2 regions of the Plantactinospora soyae genome follow, and region 1 is predicted to be linked to the other one. Evidence: riboswitches for the same ligand, from Rfam matches in the RefSeq annotation. Region 1 holds a riboswitch; the other holds the start of a gene.

Region 1 (10,820 bases):
CGCCCGAACCACCCCGCCCGGGTGGCGGGTGGTCGACGACGGAGCGGAGCCGCGAGCCGCGTTCGTACGCCCAGGACGCCCCGGACCACCGTCCCGGGCCCGGCGGTGGCCTGGATGCCCGCCACCGGGAGACCGCGGAGGTGGAGCCGTACGACCGCAGTGGTCGGCTCTTCTTCCACATCGTCTTCTGGTCGGCGCTGGCCACCAGTGTCGAGCTGTGGTGGCTGAACACGCCGTCCGAGTCGATCAGAACCACCGCCGACATCCTGATCGCCGGTGGCCGGCTCACCGGCATGGTCGGCGGCTTCCTGCTGCTCGCCCAGGTGCTGCTGATGAGCCGGGTACGCTGGCTGGAACGCTGGATCGGGGCGCACTCGCTGCTCATCTGGCACCGGGAACTCGGCGCCTTCCTGCTCCTGGCCATCCTCGCCCACGCCGGACTGATCGCCGTCGGCTACAGCAAGCTCACCAACGAGCCGGTGGTGGCCGGCACCTGGCGGCTGCTGAACACGTACGAGGACATGCTCAGCGCGACGTTGGCCACCGGCATCCTGATCGGGATCGCGCTGCTCGCCATCCGGGCGATCCGCCGGATGATGAACTACGAGCTCTGGTACTACCTGCACCTGAGCACCTACCTCGTGCTGCTGTTCGGCTACGGCCACCAGTTCGCCGCCGGGCAGGAGCTGTCCAAGCCCGGCTTCGGCCGGTACTTCTGGGCCGGCCTGTACTTCTTCGTCATCGGGTGCGTCCTCTGGGGACGGATCATCTCGCCGATCGCCTTCAACATGCGGCACCGGCTGCGGGTCGAGGACGTCGTCCCGGAGGCACCGGACATGGTGTCGATCTACATCTCCGGAAATCGGCTCGACGAGCTCGACGCCCGGGCGGGGCAGTACTTCCGCTGGCGGTTCCTGACCAAGGGCGGCTGGTGGCAGGCGCACCCGTTCTCGCTCTCGGCGGCCCCGAACGAGCAGTGGCTGCGGTTGACCGTCAAGGTGGTCGGCGACCACACCGAGTCCCTCCAGTACCTGGAGCCCGGCACCCGGATCTTCGCCGAGGGGCCGTCCGGGGTGTTCACCGCCGACCGTGCGATCCGGCCCAGGGCCCTGCTCATCGCCGGTGGCAGTGGCATCGCGCCGATCCGGGCCCTGCTGGAGGACCTGCCCGAGCACACCGTGGTGATCTACCGGTCCCGCAGCGAGGACGAGCTGCTGTTCCGGGACGAGCTGGACTGGCTGGCCCGGGCCCGCAACGCCCAGGTCTGGTACGTCATCGGTTCCCGGGAGGACCCGGCACCCCGGCACCTCTTCACCGCCAAGGGCATGCGGGAACTCGTCCCGGACGTACGTCGGCGGGACATCTACCTCTGTGGACCTCCCGGCCTGGTGGACGTGTCGATGCGTACCATGCGCAAGCTCCGGGTCCCGCGTCGACAGATGCATCTCGACCCGTTCGAATTCTGATCCTTCCGCCCCACCCCCTACGGAGGTAGATCCCGTGCGTCGCGCCGCGTTCGCCGTACTCGGTACCGCCATCGGCACCGTCCTGCTGATCGGTGCCAAGCTCGGCACCCCGACCTCAGGTGCCGACACCCAGGTCGCGCTGGAGGAGACCGCCGACGAGACCGCCGCCACCCCCACGGCGACCGCCAAGGCCCCGGCCGGCAAGAAGACCACCCCGCCGCCCGCGAAGAAGCCGCCGGCGAGTGGACTGGTCGACGGCACCTTCGCCGGAGCCAACGCCAAGTACGACTACGGCACCATCAAGGTCACCATCACCGTCAAGGCCGGCAAGGTGTCGGACGTCGACGCCAGCTACCCGGACGAGGACCCGACCAGCGCCGGGATCAACGAGAACGCGATTCCGAAGCTGCGCCAGCAGGTGCTCGCCGCGCAGAGCGCCGCCAAGATAACCACGGTCTCCGGGGCCAGCCTGACCAGTGCCGCGTACAAGGCGTCGTTGCAGTCGGCGCTCGACAAGGCGAAGGCCTGAGCCGATGGGTGCCGCAGGGCTGCGCCGGGTCGAGCAGATCATGGGTACGCCGATCAGTGTGCAGCTCACCGACCCACTTCCGGCACGCCGGCTGGAGGAGTTGGCCGAGCAGACCTTCGACTGGTTCCGCGAGGTGGACCAGCGGTTCAGCACCTACAAGGAGGACAGCGAGGTCAACCGGTTCGACCGGGGTGAACTCGCCCTCGCGGACGGCTCCGCCGACCTGCGGCTGGTCGTCGAGGCCTGTGCGGACCTGTGGCGGGACACCGACGGCTACTTCGACGCGTACGCGACCGGGCGGTTCGATCCGTCCGGTTTCGTGAAGGGCTGGTCGGTGCAGGTGGCCTCGGACCGGCTGCTCGCCGCCGGCTGTCGCTCGCACTGGATCAACGCTGGTGGGGACATCCGGGCCCATGGCGGCCCCCGTCCCGGTGAGCCGTGGCGGATCGGGGTCCGGCACCCGTGGCAGCCGGACAAGGTCTGCTGGGTGCTGGGCAGCACCGACTTCGCGATCGCGACCTCCGGCACCTACGAGCGGGGATTCCACGTCATCGACCCGTACCGGGGCGAGCCGGCCACCGGGCTGACCTCGGTGACCGTGGTCGGCAAGGATCTCGGCCGGGCCGACGCGTACGCCACCGCCGGGGTGGCGATGGGGCGGTCGGGGCTGCGTTGGCTGGCCGAACTGCCCGGCTACGAGGTCGGCATCGTCACCTCCGACGAGCTGAGTTACCGCTCGGACGGCTTTCCGGTGCTGCCGGGCGAACCGGCGGGACCGGCACCGCTGCCGGGCCGGTCCGACCTGGCGGACCAGCCCGTACCGAGGATCGGGTAGCGCCCTCAGGCGTGGCCGGTGACGCCGTCGGCCGCCAATGGGGAGCCGTCCAGCCGCGGGTCGCCGAGGAAGCGTGACCAGCGACCGCCGCCGAGCAGGCCGCCCTCCCGGGCGAACTGCGGCACCGTGGTCAGCAACCCCTCGGTGCCGTACAGCGCCGCCGCCAGCCCCGGTTCCAGCGTCCGCTCGCCGGTGGGAAACGGATGCTGGCGGTGGGCGGCGCGGAGCAGCCGGGCACCGCTCACGGTCCGGCGGGGCAGGAACCAGCTGGCGATTCCACCGAACGCCAGCACCATGACCAGTCCGGTGCCGACGCCGACCAGGTCACCGGCGACCAGCCGGGTGACCAGCATCGGCGGCACCAGCACCAGCATCGCCGGCAGCAGGAACCGGTGCCAGGCCGGGCGGAGCAGGCCGAGCCCGATCAGGCCCTCGCGCTGCTCGGCCAGGGCCCGCCGGACCCGGTGCTGGTTGGCCACCTCGCGCGGTGCCATCGAGCCGTAGAGCGCGCCGAACAGCGCACGTTCCAGCGGCTCGACGCCGGCCGGCAGGACGCCGGTCCGCCGGAGCCCACCGGGGCGGTCGGCCACCACCAGACCCCGGACGTGCAGCTTGACCAGCGCGGTCCGGACGGCGGCCCACGCGCCACCGCTCAGGTAGCCGAGGTCCGTCGTGCTGGCGTCCGATGGATCCGTCATACCTTCCAGTATGGAACCCCCGCGCACCTGGTTTGTCGGCTACCTCGCCGGACCGCCGGGCAGGTGGGCGCCGAACCACTCCGCCGCCTCCCGGGCCACCTGTTCCAGGGTGCCGGCCTCGGCGAACAGATGGGTGGCACCGGGTACGACCCGCAGCTCCGCGGGGCTGTCCAGCGCGGCGAGCGCCTGCTCGTTGAGTCGGAGCACCTCGTCGTCGAGCCCGCCGACCAGCAGCAGTGTGCTGGCCCGTACCCGGGTCAGGTCCGGACCGGCCAGGTCCGGGCGTCCGCCCCGGGAGACGACCGCGTGCACCTGATCCGGTCGGGACGCGGCGGCGGCCAGCGCGGCGGCGGCGCCGGTACTGGCACCGAAGAGTCCGATCGGCAGCGGCCCGGCCGGGGCGCCGCTGCCCAACCAGTCGACGATGCCCACGAGCCGGCCGGTGAGCAGGCCGATGTCAAACCGCAGCTCGCCGGTCCGGTCGTCGACCGCCTCCTCGTCCCGGGTCAGCAGGTCCACCAGCAGGGTGGCCAGGGACGCCCGGCCCAGCGCGTCGGCGACCAGCCGGTTGCGGGGGCTGTGCCGGGAGCTTCCGCTGCCGTGCGCGAACAGTACGATCCCGCGCGCGCCGGCCGGGACAACCAGGTCACCGGTCAGCTCGACGCCCCCGGTCGGGATCGTGGTCTCGGTCGTCCGGGTGTCCATCCGGCTGCCTCCCCTGCCTGTCGCGGGCCGGACGCTCCCTGCGGCGGTACGCCGGGACCGGCCTCCGGTGTCGGCCTACCCTGCGGCGGCGGGGTCAACCCCGCGACGTGCCGTGCTCGGCCCGCGCCGGGGCCGCCGGCCGTCGGGTTTGCCGGGATGGACCCGGGGAAGGCCGCTACTACGCCCGACCAGCCACCGGATGGACGATGTGCCAGCCGGCAGACGAAGGTGAGGGATGTTATGGGCCGCCAGAAATCCGGCAAGTCGAAGTCTTCCCAGACCAGCGCCACTGAGGTCGGGGAGCGGACGCCCGATCTGAGCGAGTGGACGGACGAGGCGGCCAAGGCGAGGACGATCGACGACCCGCGCCGGATGCCGCCGCGCGACTCGACCGGACTGCCCTCCAGCGGCGACCGGTACACCGAGGACCCGCGCGACCGTTAGCTGGAATTTCCAACCCGATCGGCGCGACTTCCACCGCAATGGGGTGGTTAGTCCGGTAGGCTGACCCCGGTTTCGCCCGGTGGCGTCCCCTCCGTGCCGGCGCGACCGCCGCCGAATCACCCTCGGGTGAGCCGGGGACCCAGGTAGGTGGGGTGAGTCCGCGACCGCGGTAGGGACTTGTTCCGTCCCGAACCCGTCAGCTAACTCGGTAGGCGGCCGACGGAGGGACATGCATGACGGGATCCAGACGTCGGCGGTTACCGCTGGTCCTGGCACTGCTCGCGGTGGTCGGTGCGCTCGCCGGACCGGGAGGCCGACCCGGCGCGGCGGCCCTGGACCCCGCCGCCCTCGGTGACGAGGGCGGCACCCCGCTGCTCCGCGACGTGCTCGGGTCCACCGGACGGGGCTACGTGCAGGCCAGTAACGCACTGGCCAACGCCAAGGCCCGGCAGGCGAAGCTGGCCGCCGAACTCGTCCGCGTCGAGACCCGGATAGCCGAACTGCGGCCGCAGATCGAGCTGGTCGCCCGCAACGCGTACCAGACCGGTCGGATCGGCCCGGTGCTGGCGCTGCTGCACGCCGGATCGGCCGACGAGTTCCTGGAGCGCGCCCGGGGGCTGGAGACCGTCGCCCGGCGGGACAACGACACGCTGCGCCGGCTGGGCCAGGCCCGGGACCGGGCCGCCCGGGCGAAACTGGCGCTCGACGCCGAGGTCGTCGAGGAACGCAAGCAGCTCACCATCATGCTCCGGCAGAAGCAGGCGGCCGAGCGGGCGCTGGCCCTGGTCGGCGGCGCCTCGACCGGCGGCTTCGTCGTCGCCAGCTCACCGGTCGCCCGGTCGGCGCCGCGCAACGGAGACGGCTCCTGGCCGCCGCAGTCCTGCAACCGGCCCGATCCGACCACCCCGGGCTGCGTCAGCCCACGGACGCTGCACGCGTTCAACGAGGCCCGCCGAGCCGGCTTCACCCGGTTCACCTCGTGCTACCGCTCTGGTGGGCCGTACGAGCACCCCAAGGGTCGGGCCTGCGACTTCTCCGCCCAGGCCGGCGGGTTCGGCGGGAACGCCAAGGGACCCGACCGGACGTACGGCAACAACCTCGCCGCCTTCTTCGTCCGCAACGCCGACCGGCTGGGCGTGCTCTACGTCATCTGGTACCGGCAGATCTGGCTGCCGACGACCGGTTGGAAGTCGTACGGCGGTGCGCACGGCGACGCGTCCAGCGACCACACGAACCACGTACACCTGTCGCTGCTCTAGGGCGTTCTCGCCCTGGCCGGCGGTCCGGCCGGTCGGCCTACGGCTCGCGCTCCGGGGTCCGCCGCACGGGTGCCCGACCGGCCGGCTGCGCCGGTTGTGGTCCGGACGATTCGATCGGCGGCACCGGCCGGGTCACCGGATTGTCGCAGGTGACCCGCAGCAGCTCACCGTGGTGCAGCAGCTCCATGACGTCGTCGGGGTCACCGTCCCGCAGCACGTACGTCGCCGCGTCCGACCGCACGTCCACCCGCAGGTGCACGCCACGCCAGCGGAGCGAGAACTCCAACCGGTCGATCCGGCTCGGCAGTCGAGGGGTGAAGGAGAGGGTTTCGGTGTGGTCCCGCAGCCCGCCGAACCCGGCCACCAGGGCGATCCAGGCGCCGGCCAGCGAGGCGACGTGTACGCCGTCCCGGGTGTTCTGGTTCAGGTCGTGCAGGTCCATCAGGGCCGCCTCGCCCAGATAGTCGTGCGCCAGCTCCAGGTGCCCGACCTCGGCCGCCAGCACCGCCTGGGTGCACGCCGACAGCGACGAGTCGCGGACCGTACGCCGCTCGTAGTAGGCGAAGTTCGCCGCCTTCTCCTCGTCGGTGAACGCGTCCCCGCGCCAGTGCATCGCCAACACCAGGTCGGCCTGCTTGATCACCTGTTTCCGGTACAGGTCGAAGTACGGGTAGTTGAGCAGCAACGGGTACTGCTCCGGTGGCGTACCGGCGAAGTCCCACTCCTGGAACCGGGTGAACCCCTCCACCTGCGGATGCACCCCGAGCTCCGGGTCGTACGGGACGTGCATGTCGTTCGCGGCGTCCCGCCAGGCGGCGGTCTCCTCGTCGTCGACGCCCAACCGGTACGCCTGCTCGGCGTGCCGGGCGACGGCCTCGGCGGCGGCCAGCAGGTTCCGCTGGGCCATCAGGTTGGTGTAGACGTTGTCGTTCTTCACGGCGGTGTACTCGTCCGGACCGGTCACCCCGTCCAGGTGGAACTTGCCGTGCCGGTCGTGGTGGCCGAGCGAGCGCCAGAGCCGGGCGGTCTCCACCAGCAGTTCGAGCCCGGCCTCCCGCTCGAACTGCTCGTCCCCGGTGGCCTGCACGTACCGGCGTACCGCGTCGGCGATGTCGGCCGCGATGTGGAAACCCGCCGTGCCGGCCGGCCAGTACGCGGAGGTCTCCTGGCCCCGGATGGTCCGCCAGGGGAAGGCGGCGCCCTGTAGCCCGAGCGTCCGGGCCCGCTCCTGGGCCAGGTGCAGCGTGGAGTGCCGCCAGCGCAGCGCCGAGGCGACCGCCGACGGCAGGGTGTACGTCAGCACCGGCAGCACGAAGGTCTCGGTGTCCCAGAACGCGTGGCCGTCGTAGCCCGGTCCGGTCAGGCCCTTGGCGGCGATCGGTCGCAGCTCAGCCCGGGCGCCGGCCTGGAGCACGTGGAAGAGCCCGAACCGGACCGCCTGCTGCACCTCCGGGTCGCCCTCCACCTGCACGTCGGAGTCGTTCCAGAAGGTGTCGAGGTAGCCGCGTTGCTCGGCGCAGAGCCCGTCCCAGCCGGAGAACCGGGCGCCGGCCAGCGCCGCGGCGACCTGATCGCGCAGCCCCGGCCGGGACCGCCGGCTCGACCAGCCGTACGCGACGTACTTGACCACCCGCAGCCGCTCGCCCGGCTTGAGTACGCAGGTGACGGTGGTCCGGGCCCAGTCCTCGTACGCCTCGTTGCCCACCACCTTGCGCTCCGGCCCGTGCACCTCGTGGCTCATCGAGACGGCCAGCCGCAGCCCGCTCGCCTTGGTGCGGTGGACCAGCAGGGCACCGTCGCTGTTCACCAGGCGTTCCTCGGCCTGCAACGGCGACTCCAGTACCGCCGCCACCCGGGGATCGCGGCTCTGCGTCGGCAGTTGCTCGTTGGCGACCAGTTCCGACTGCACGATCAGCCGCATCGGACCGTCGACCGGCTCCACCCGGTACTCGATCGCCGCTATCGAGCGCTGGGTGAACGACACCAGCCGGGTGCTGCAGATCCGCACCGTACGACCGGCCGGCGAGCGCCACTCGACCGACCGTTGCAGGGTGCCGGCCCGCAGGTCGAGCACCCGCTCGTGGTGCAGCAGTTCGCCGTACCGGACGTCGAACGGTTCGTCGTCGACGAGCAGCCGGATCGGCTTGCCGTTGGTGACGTTGACCAGCGTCTGACCGGACTCGGGGAAGCCGTACCCGGCCTCGGCGTACGGCAGCGGGCGCAGCTCGTAGAAGGAGTTCAGGTAGGTCCCGGGCAGGCCGTGCGGCTCGCCCTCGTCCAGGTTGCCGCGCAGCCCGATGTGTCCGTTGGAGAGTGCGAACACCGACTCGGACTGGGCCAGCACGTCCAGGTCGAGCCGGGTCTCCCGGACGTGCCACGGCTCGACCGGATACGCCCGTTCCCGGATCATCTGTTTCCGCCTTCGGTCCGTGGCCCGGGCAGCAGCTCGGACAGGTCCTGGACCACCACGTCGGCCCCGTGTTCGCGCAGCGCGTCGGCCTGGCCGACCCGGTCCACCCCGACCACGAAGCCGAACTTCCCGGCCCGACCCGCCTCGACCCCGGCCAGCGCGTCCTCGAACACCGCCGCCTGCTCGGGGCGTACCCCGAGTTGTTCGGCGGCGGCCAGGAAGGTGTCCGGGTGGGGCTTGCCGCGCAACGACCGTTCCCGGGCCACCACACCGTCCACCCGGACCTCCACCATCGGCGCGAACCCGGCCGCCGCGATCACGTCACCGGCGTTGGCGCTGGCCGAGACGACCGCCCGGCGCAGTCCGGCCGCCGCCGCCGCGTGCAGGTAGTCCACCGATCCCTGGTACGCCTGCACGCCGTCCCGCCGGATCACCTGGAGCAGCAGCACGTTCTTCCGGTTGCCCACCCCGTGGACCGTCTCGGCGGTCGGCGGGTCGTCGGGTTGCCCCTCGGGCAGGACGATCTGCCGGGAGGCGAGGAAGGTGCGTACGCCATCGGCACGGGGCCGACCATCGACGTACCGGTTGTAGTCGTCCCCCGGGTCGTACGCCCGGAACGGCTCGCCGGTCTCCGCCGCGCGCCGCCGGAGGAAGTCGTCGAACGTCTCCGCCCAGGCCGCGTTGTGCACCCGGGCGGTCTGGGTCAGCACACCGTCCAGGTCGAACAGGCAGGCGGTCACCTGCGCGGGTAGCCCCAACACGCCTAACAACCTATCCGCACCGCCACCAACCGGCACGGTTAAGCCCCCGGGCCACGCCGGAGCGGAAAGGAAGGGCCCCTTCCTATCGTTTTCTGTAGAAGAAGGGCCCCTTCCTAACACCCCTGCCTAGCCGTGCCCGCTGTGGGCGGGCGGGCGGCCCGGCGACTGGCCCGGTTCGACCACGACGAACTGGCCCATCATTCCCTGGTCCTCGTGGTAGAGCAGGTGACAGTGGAACATGTACGGGATGTTCGGGTCGGCGTAGTCGGCGAACCGGGCGATGATCCGGATCGGGCGGTTCGCCGTCACCAGCACGGTGTCCTTCCAGCCCCGCAGCTCGGGCGGCGGCTCCCGGCCGTCCACCGAGAGCACCTGGAACTGCACGTCGTGTACGTGCAGGTTGTGCGGCGTACCGTCCTGTTTGGCGATTTCCCAGATCTCGGTGGTGTCCCGGGTGACCGCGAAGTCGATCCGCCCCGGGTCCATCGCCCGGCCGTTGATCTTCCGGTCCGAGAGTTGGAACCGGCGGGTGGTGGCCGCCGTCGCCGGGTCCAGCCGGTCGATCGGGACGAGCCGGGCCGGCACCTCGGGCGTCGGCGCGAGCTCACCGGCGGCGCGCAGTTCCAGCACGTCGAAGGAGTCGTCTCCGCCGCTGAACCTGCTGCTGAAGAAGTCGACGCCCGCGTTCGGCGGGTAGCTGCGCAGCACGACCCGCTCGGCCGGCCGCATCGTCACCACGATTTCGGCCCGCTCGCCTGGGGAGAGCCGGATCCGGCCGGTCTGGTGCGGGCTGGCGAGCAGCCCGCCGTCGGTGCCGATCAGGGCGAAGCCACGGCCGTCGGCGAACCCGAAGTCGTACGACCTGGCGTTGGAGCCGTTGAGCAGCCGCAGCCGGACCCGTTCCGTGCTGACGTCGAGGTACGGCCCGACGGTGCCGTTGACCAGCAGCGTGTCGCCGAGGATGCCGACCCCGCCGAGCAGGCTCCGGCCGTCGTCGAACTGCCCGTCGGAGTCGAACCGGCGGTCCTGCACGATCACCGGGATGTCGTCGACGCCGTACCGCCGGGGTAGCGCCAGCGCCGCCGACGGCTCGTCGTCCAGGATGAACATCCCGGCCAGTCCCCGGTAGACGTGCTGCTCGGTCTCGCCGTGCGGGTGCGGGTGGTACCAGAGGGTGGCGGCGGGTTGGTCGACGGTCCAGTGCGGCGACCAGGTCGCGCCCGGCCGGACCATCTGGTGCGGCCCGCCGTCCATCACCGCCGGCAGGTGCATGCCGTGCCAGTGCACGCTGGTCGGACGGTCCAGTCCGTTGACGACGTTCACCAGTACCTTCTCGCCGCGCTTCGCCCGCAGCGTCGGGCCCAGGTAGTCGCCGTTGTAGCCCCAGGTACGGGTCTGGCCGCCCTGGCCGAGGTCGCGCCCGCCGGTCTGCGCGCGCAGGTCGAACACCCGCCGGCCCTGGGCGTCGATCCTGGACTCGGCCAGTGGCGGTACGGCCAGTCGGTGGACGAAGTCGACCTTCCCGGTGGTGTCGACGACGGTGCCGGTCCACGCCCAGGTGCCCAGCGCGACGCCACCGCCGCAGAGCAGCAGTACCCCGGAGAGCACTCCGACCAGCACTCTCGTCCAACGCCGCGATCCCTCGCCGGCCATTTCCGACACCTCCCGATAGCTCCGACAGCTACATGTAGCGTGCCTTCATATCGGGGCGGC
Region 2 (5,753 bases), 900 kb from region 1:
GGTCCAGTCGCCCTGCCGGCCGGCGACCGCGTACGTCTGGCCGGCCGAGGCCCGCGCCCCGTGGTCGGAGATGTGCATCGTGTTCGGGGTGCCGTCGGGGCGCAGTGCGATGTCGTTCACCAGTGGCGCGCCGGCGGCCGGGGCGCTGCGCAGGATCACCGACGACGAGCCGCGCGCCGGGCACGGTACGCCGGCCGCGTCGCAGCCGGTGAAGGCCGGCCGGTTGGTGGCGAAGTCCGGGTCGATGGTGACCAGGCCGGTGCGGGACGTGCCGGTGCTCCAGAACGGGGAGCGGAGCAGGTCGAAGTAGTGCGACCAGTCCCAGTACGGCCCCGGGTCCCAGTGCATGCCCCGGACGTTGGCCGGCAGGATCCCGGGCACGTTGTCGTGACCGATGATGTGCTGGCGGTCCAGCGGGATGTCGTACCGGTCGGCGAGGTGGCGGACCAGCTTGGCCGAGGTCCGGTACATCGCCTCGGTGTACCAGGTGCCCTGGGCGGCGAAGCCCTCGTGTTCCAGCCCGATCGCCTTGGCGTTGACGTACCAGTTGCCGGCGTGCCAGGCGACGTCCTTCGCCTTCACGTGCTGCGCGATGTGCCCGTCCGCCGAACGCAGCGTGTACTGCCAGCTCACGTAGGTGGGATCCTGCACCAGCCGGAGCGTGGTGTCGTAGCTCCCCTCGGTGTCGTGGATGACGATGTACTCGATCTTCTGTCGTGCCGGCCGGTCGGACAGGTCGTGGTTGCCGTAGTCGCCGGCCCCGAACGCCTGGTAGGGCGCGGGGATCCACTCGCAGGAGATGTCGCGCGGGCACTCCAGCCCGTCCGGCCGGGCGGGCTTGCGCAGGCCGAGCCGGTCCAGCCAGGACCGGGCCGGAACGAGTCCGGGGTGGGCGGCCAGGACGATCCGGTGGCCGTCGTCGGTGGTCCGGGCCGCACCCTCGGTGACGGTCCGGTACACCTCGTCGGCGAAGGTACGTGCCGCGTCGGCGCTGTCGCTGCCGGCGTACCGGGCCACCGCGCCGTACCAGGCCGCGGGGTCGCTGGTCCGGCCGGTCGGTCCGGCGAGCGCCTTCTGGTACGACGCGAGCAGCGCCGCCCCGCCCCGGATGTTCACCGCCGGTTCGGTGCGCAGTGCCCGTTCGTCGACCCCGGTCAGCGCGGCGGCGGCGTCGAGGGTCTGCGCCCCCGGAGCGGCCGGTGGCGCGGTCGCCCTGTCGGTGGGAGTCCGCTCGGGCGCGCTGGGGTGCGCGGCTGCGGCGGGCCGGGCACTGTCACCGCGCCGGTCCTCGCCGTGCTCGTGCGGTGCTGCGGGCAACCCGCGCAGGTACTCGGCGTCGGTGAGGTGCATCGGGCCGTACCCGCCGCTGGTGCTCGGCGTGCCGGCGTTGGTGTCCCAACGGGACTCCAGATAGGAGACGCCGAGTAGAACGCTCTCGGGTACGCCGAACTCGGTCGCGGCGGCGGCGTACTCCTGTTGCCGGCCGTCGGACGCCGGGGCGGCCGCCGGCGCGGGGCCGGACGGCACCAGTGCGACGGCGCCGACCATGGCGGTGCCGAGCGCGATTCTCCTGCTCAACGGCATTGTCGTTCGAGGCATCGAACCTCCATTCGCCGGGGGTGGGCTTGAAGATCACCCTCCACCCGGGACCGGCGTCCGTCAATAGCTGCCGGTCAGGCTCACCGCGATGTAGGAAATCTTCACCTATTTCCCAGGGCGTTCGGACACCTGTTCGCTCGCACCCTCAGCGAGCGTCCAGATACATAACGAATCGACTCGAATCATGGGTTGCGTTTGAATAACAGGCTTCTCTAATGTTGGGGACCGTCGGAGACGACGGCCTGCCGCCCATCCGGGCGGCGACGTCTCTACACCGCCGAATCGTCGAGAATCAGCGAACCGGGGACCCGGGCACCATGGGGTGAATCCGCGCGTCAGCGGTAGGGCGAATCTCTTCCCGCCCGAACCCGTCAGCTAACCCGGTAGGCGGGCTTACGGAAGAAGGAGTACGGACCCCGGTGGCTGCCCCTGCCCCGCGGTCGCCCTCCCTCCGGTCGGTTTCGACTGGCCAAGGGACGGCGACACCGCCTTTGCGAAGGTCCATTCTCGCCGCCGCATTCGCCGTGCTGGCCAGCGTCGCCGTGCTGTTCGTGGGCACCACGCCGGCCCTCGCCGAACCCACGGTGGCCGAGATCGAAAAGCAGATCGACACCGCCTGGCGCAAGCTGGAGCCGGTCGTCGAGAAGCACAACGCCACCCGGCAGGACCTGACCGCGAAGAAGGCCCAGGCCAAGACCCTGCGGAACAAGATCGCCCCGCTCCAGTCGCAGATCGACGCCGCGATGGACCGGGTGAGCGAGTTCGCGGTGGAGGCGTACAAGGGCGACAAGGCCTCGTCGCTCAACGCCCTGCTGACCAACAAGTCGCCGGCCGCGCTCGTCGGCCAACTCTCGGTGCTCGACCAGTTCGCCCGTCAGCAGCAGCGCGACGTGCAGGCGGTGATCGACCTCAGGGACAAGTACGACGCCCAGAAGCGCCCGCTGGACACCCTGGTCAACCAGCTCACCAAGACCGAGGCCGAGCTGGCCAAGAAGAAGAAGGAAATCGACGCCGAGGTCGACAAGCTGCAGAAGCTGCGGATCCAGGCGTACGGCAACGGTTCCGCCGGTCCGCTCGCCCCGGCGCCCTGCCCGGCCACCTACCCGGGTGGCAACGCCGGCAAGGCGGTCAAGTTCGCCTGCCAGCAGATCGGCAAGCCGTACGTGTGGGGTGCCGAAGGCCCGAGCTCGTACGACTGCTCCGGCCTGACCCTGGCCGCCTGGGCCAAGGGCGGTGTTTCGCTGCCGCACAACGCCCGCGCCCAGCGGGGCAAGGTCAAGTCGGTCAGCCGCTCCGAACTCCGCCCCGGCGACCTGGTCTTCTACTACGCCGACCTCAGCCACGTCGGAATGTACGTCGGAGGCGGTTGGATCGTGCACGCCTCCCGGGCCGGCGAACCGGTCAAGATGAAGCGGATGGACGACGGCGAGATCCACAGCTTCGGCAGACCTGGCTGATTCAGTCCGATCGGTCGACCGGAGGAGGGACCCGGAAGACCGAGTTGTACGCGGAAGAACCCCCGTCGCAACCATGCGGCGGGGGTTCTGTCCTTCTCGGGCGGGCCGTACGAGCCCGCGGCGTGCTCCGGTCGGGTCAACTCCGCCTGGCGGCGTCCGGGACGCTGTAGGCGGGCCTCAGCGGGTGGGCCAGGTGTGCCAGTTCTGCCACGAACGGCTCGGGGTCGGTCCGCGCTGCCCCTGGTAGCGCGAACCGTAGACGGCCGAGCCGTACGGGTGCGCGGACGGCGACGAGAGTCGGAAGATGCAGAGCTGACCGATCTTCATCCCGGGCCACAACCTGATCGGCAGGTTGGCGACGTTCGACAGCTCCAGGGTGACGTGACCGGAGAACCCGGGGTCGATGAAGCCCGCGGTCGAGTGGGTGAGCAACCCGAGCCGGCCCAGACTGGATTTGCCCTCCAGTCTGCCGGCGAGCTGGTCGCCGAGCGAGATCGCCTCAAGGGTCGACGCGAGCACGAACTCGCCGGGGTGCAGCACGAACGGCTCGCCGTCCGGCACGTCGACCAGCGAGGTCAGCTCGTCCTGCTGGATCGCCGGGTCGATGTGGGTGTAGAGGTGGTTGTTGAAGACTCGGAACAGGCGATCCAGACGTACGTCGATGCTCGACGGCTGCATCAGCGCGGGTTCGAAGGGCTCAAGCGCGAGGGTGCCCGCCTTGATCTCGATCACTAGGTCGTGGTCAGAGAGCAGCACCGTGCCACCTTAGCGACTTCCCGGACCGGGCTCGGCCGTGACCTGCCGAAGTGCGGGTCGGGGTAGGTGATCGAACATATGTTCGATAGAATGTTCCCATGGCATCCTGGTCCGAATTCGCCTCCGACGAGCCCCGTCTCGCCGACGCGATCCGCGTCCTCATCCAGCAGTACGGGCCGGGTCTCGGCTACCTGGCGACCGTGCGCGCCGATGGTGGGCCGCGCGTGCACCCGGTCTCCCCGGTCATCACCGACGAGGGGATGTTCTGTTTCGTGGTCGACTCGCCCAAGCGCCGTGATCTCGAACGGGACGGCCGCTACGCGTTGCACTCGTTCCCACCGGAGGACAGCGACGACGAGGCCTACGTGGCTGGCCGGGCCCGCCCGGTGACCGACCAGACCCGGGTGGACCAGCTCGCCGGCAACCTGAGGGCCGCCCCTCAGGTCGACTGGCGGCTGTTCGAGTTCACGGTCGACGTGGCGATGCTGTCCCGGCACGGCAGCAACGGAGCCACCCCGCTGGCGGGCGACCGTTCCGAGCGCCCGGCGGTGCAGGTCTGGCTGGATCCGGCCGGCGCCACCCCGGCCGTCGGGCCGAAACGGAGGATCCGGCACCGGGCCGCCGCCGAGGAGCCGGTGCCGGCACCCTGACCGGAGCGGAACTACGACTCGCGGAGCGCCTTCCACGCCTTCAGCATCCGGAGCGCCTGCCCGTACGTGAACTGGCTCATGCAGGCGTCGACGGAGTAGTCCATGAAGTTGTGGATCGGGTCGAGGCCGGGCCTGGTGGGGCAGCTGTCGCGCCCCGCCGGGCAGCCGAATGCCGGCACCGCCTCCGGGGGCGTGTCGAACACCTGGTCGCCCCGACCGGCGCAGCCCTCCTGGAAGGTGTGGTAGAGATTCAGCCAGTGGCCGATCTCGTGGGTGGCCGTGTCCCCCGCGTTGTACGGCGTCGCCGTACCGCCCGGCAGCGACTCGGAGAGCACCACCACGCCGTCCAGCCGGTCGAACCTCCGCTCCGGGAAGGTGGCCCAGCCGAGCAGCTCCTCGTCCAGGAGCCCGGTGTAGAGGTTGAGGGTGTCCTTTCCGCCGACCCGGAGCGCCCGCTTCATCTGCGCCTCCGCCGGGCTGTCGACGACGATCGGGTACCAGGCCGGGTTGACCACCCGGTTCACCTTCTTGAGCTTGAACTGGAAGGGCGTCCAGGCCCCGCCGGTACGGCCGGCGAACGAGTCGTTCAGCACCTTGAACTGTGTGTCGATCAGTGACTGTGGAACGTTGCCGCCGGCCCGGGACCCGTCCCTGGCGATGACGTGGATGACCACGTCGATGGTTATCCGGAGCTTGCCGGGAATGCCGAGCGGCGCGACCCCCACCCGTTGGGCGTACGCGGAGTCGACGACGCGTTCCCGTTCGGCCGCCTCGGTCGCGGTCAGCTCGTTCGGCTCGAGCCCGTGTGGCGTACCGGGTCTGGCCTTGGCGCTTGGGTGGTCGTCGGTCGCCTCGACGCAGTCCGGCTCGGCGCTGCCGGCCGGGATCGTCGGCGCCGCGACCGCCGGGCTGGACCCGAGCAGCAGTACGAGTGGAAGGCTCGCCAAGCCGACCCAGCGCGACGACCGTCGAATGTTGTGCAACGCCATTGCCTCACCCTTTGCCTCCGGAAAGTGGCGCTACGATCACGCAGAGCCACTGTTACAGGTGGGGCGGACGTTACCTTGCGTGACGGCCTTTGCAAATGACACGCGGCGGTGTGGTGTACGGCGATTGAGACGGCACGGCGGCGTGGGCGAGCCACGAGGGAGGGGGCGGGTGAGTGCGCGAGCCGACCCGACCAGGTACAGTGGGGTCCGCTCGCGGGTGTAGTTCAATGGCAGAACATCAGCTTCCCAAGCTGACAGTGAGGGTTCGATTCCCTTCACCCGCTCAGAGATAAAGGCCCTGG

The links. A riboswitch is a leader RNA that binds a small molecule or an ion and turns the genes downstream of it on or off. The one in region 1 is predicted to bind cyclic di-AMP.
Region 2: linked by a shared signal. The riboswitch ahead of H4W31_RS09275 (C40 family peptidase) and the one ahead of H4W31_RS05290 (coiled-coil domain-containing protein) in region 1 are both predicted to bind cyclic di-AMP.

The regions. Positions count from the first base shown of each region.
Region 1 covers NZ_JADBEB010000001.1:1,179,877-1,190,696, forward strand. Annotated here, with positions in the region: gene H4W31_RS05260 (ferredoxin reductase family protein) at 141-1,466, shown strand; gene H4W31_RS44130 (FMN-binding protein) at 1,501-1,995, shown strand; gene H4W31_RS05270 (FAD:protein FMN transferase) at 2,036-2,830, shown strand; gene H4W31_RS05275 (TIGR04222 domain-containing membrane protein) at 2,836-3,528, opposite strand; gene H4W31_RS05280 (dienelactone hydrolase family protein) at 3,568-4,233, opposite strand; gene H4W31_RS05285 (hypothetical protein) at 4,474-4,677, shown strand; cyclic di-AMP (ydaO/yuaA leader) riboswitch at 4,777-4,907, shown strand; gene H4W31_RS05290 (coiled-coil domain-containing protein) at 4,911-5,936, shown strand; gene H4W31_RS05295 (glycoside hydrolase family 65 protein) at 5,974-8,346, opposite strand; gene H4W31_RS05300 (beta-phosphoglucomutase family hydrolase) at 8,343-9,107, opposite strand; gene H4W31_RS05305 (multicopper oxidase family protein) at 9,234-10,760, opposite strand.
Region 2 covers NZ_JADBEB010000001.1:2,081,400-2,087,152, forward strand. Annotated here, with positions in the region: gene H4W31_RS09270 (N-acetylmuramoyl-L-alanine amidase) at 1-1,599, opposite strand, end outside; cyclic di-AMP (ydaO/yuaA leader) riboswitch at 1,865-2,006, shown strand; gene H4W31_RS09275 (C40 family peptidase) at 2,091-3,056, shown strand; gene dcd (dCTP deaminase) at 3,234-3,812, opposite strand; gene H4W31_RS09285 (pyridoxamine 5'-phosphate oxidase family protein) at 3,911-4,462, shown strand; gene H4W31_RS09290 (zinc metalloprotease) at 4,474-5,451, opposite strand; tRNA gene H4W31_RS09295 (tRNA-Gly) at 5,665-5,735, shown strand.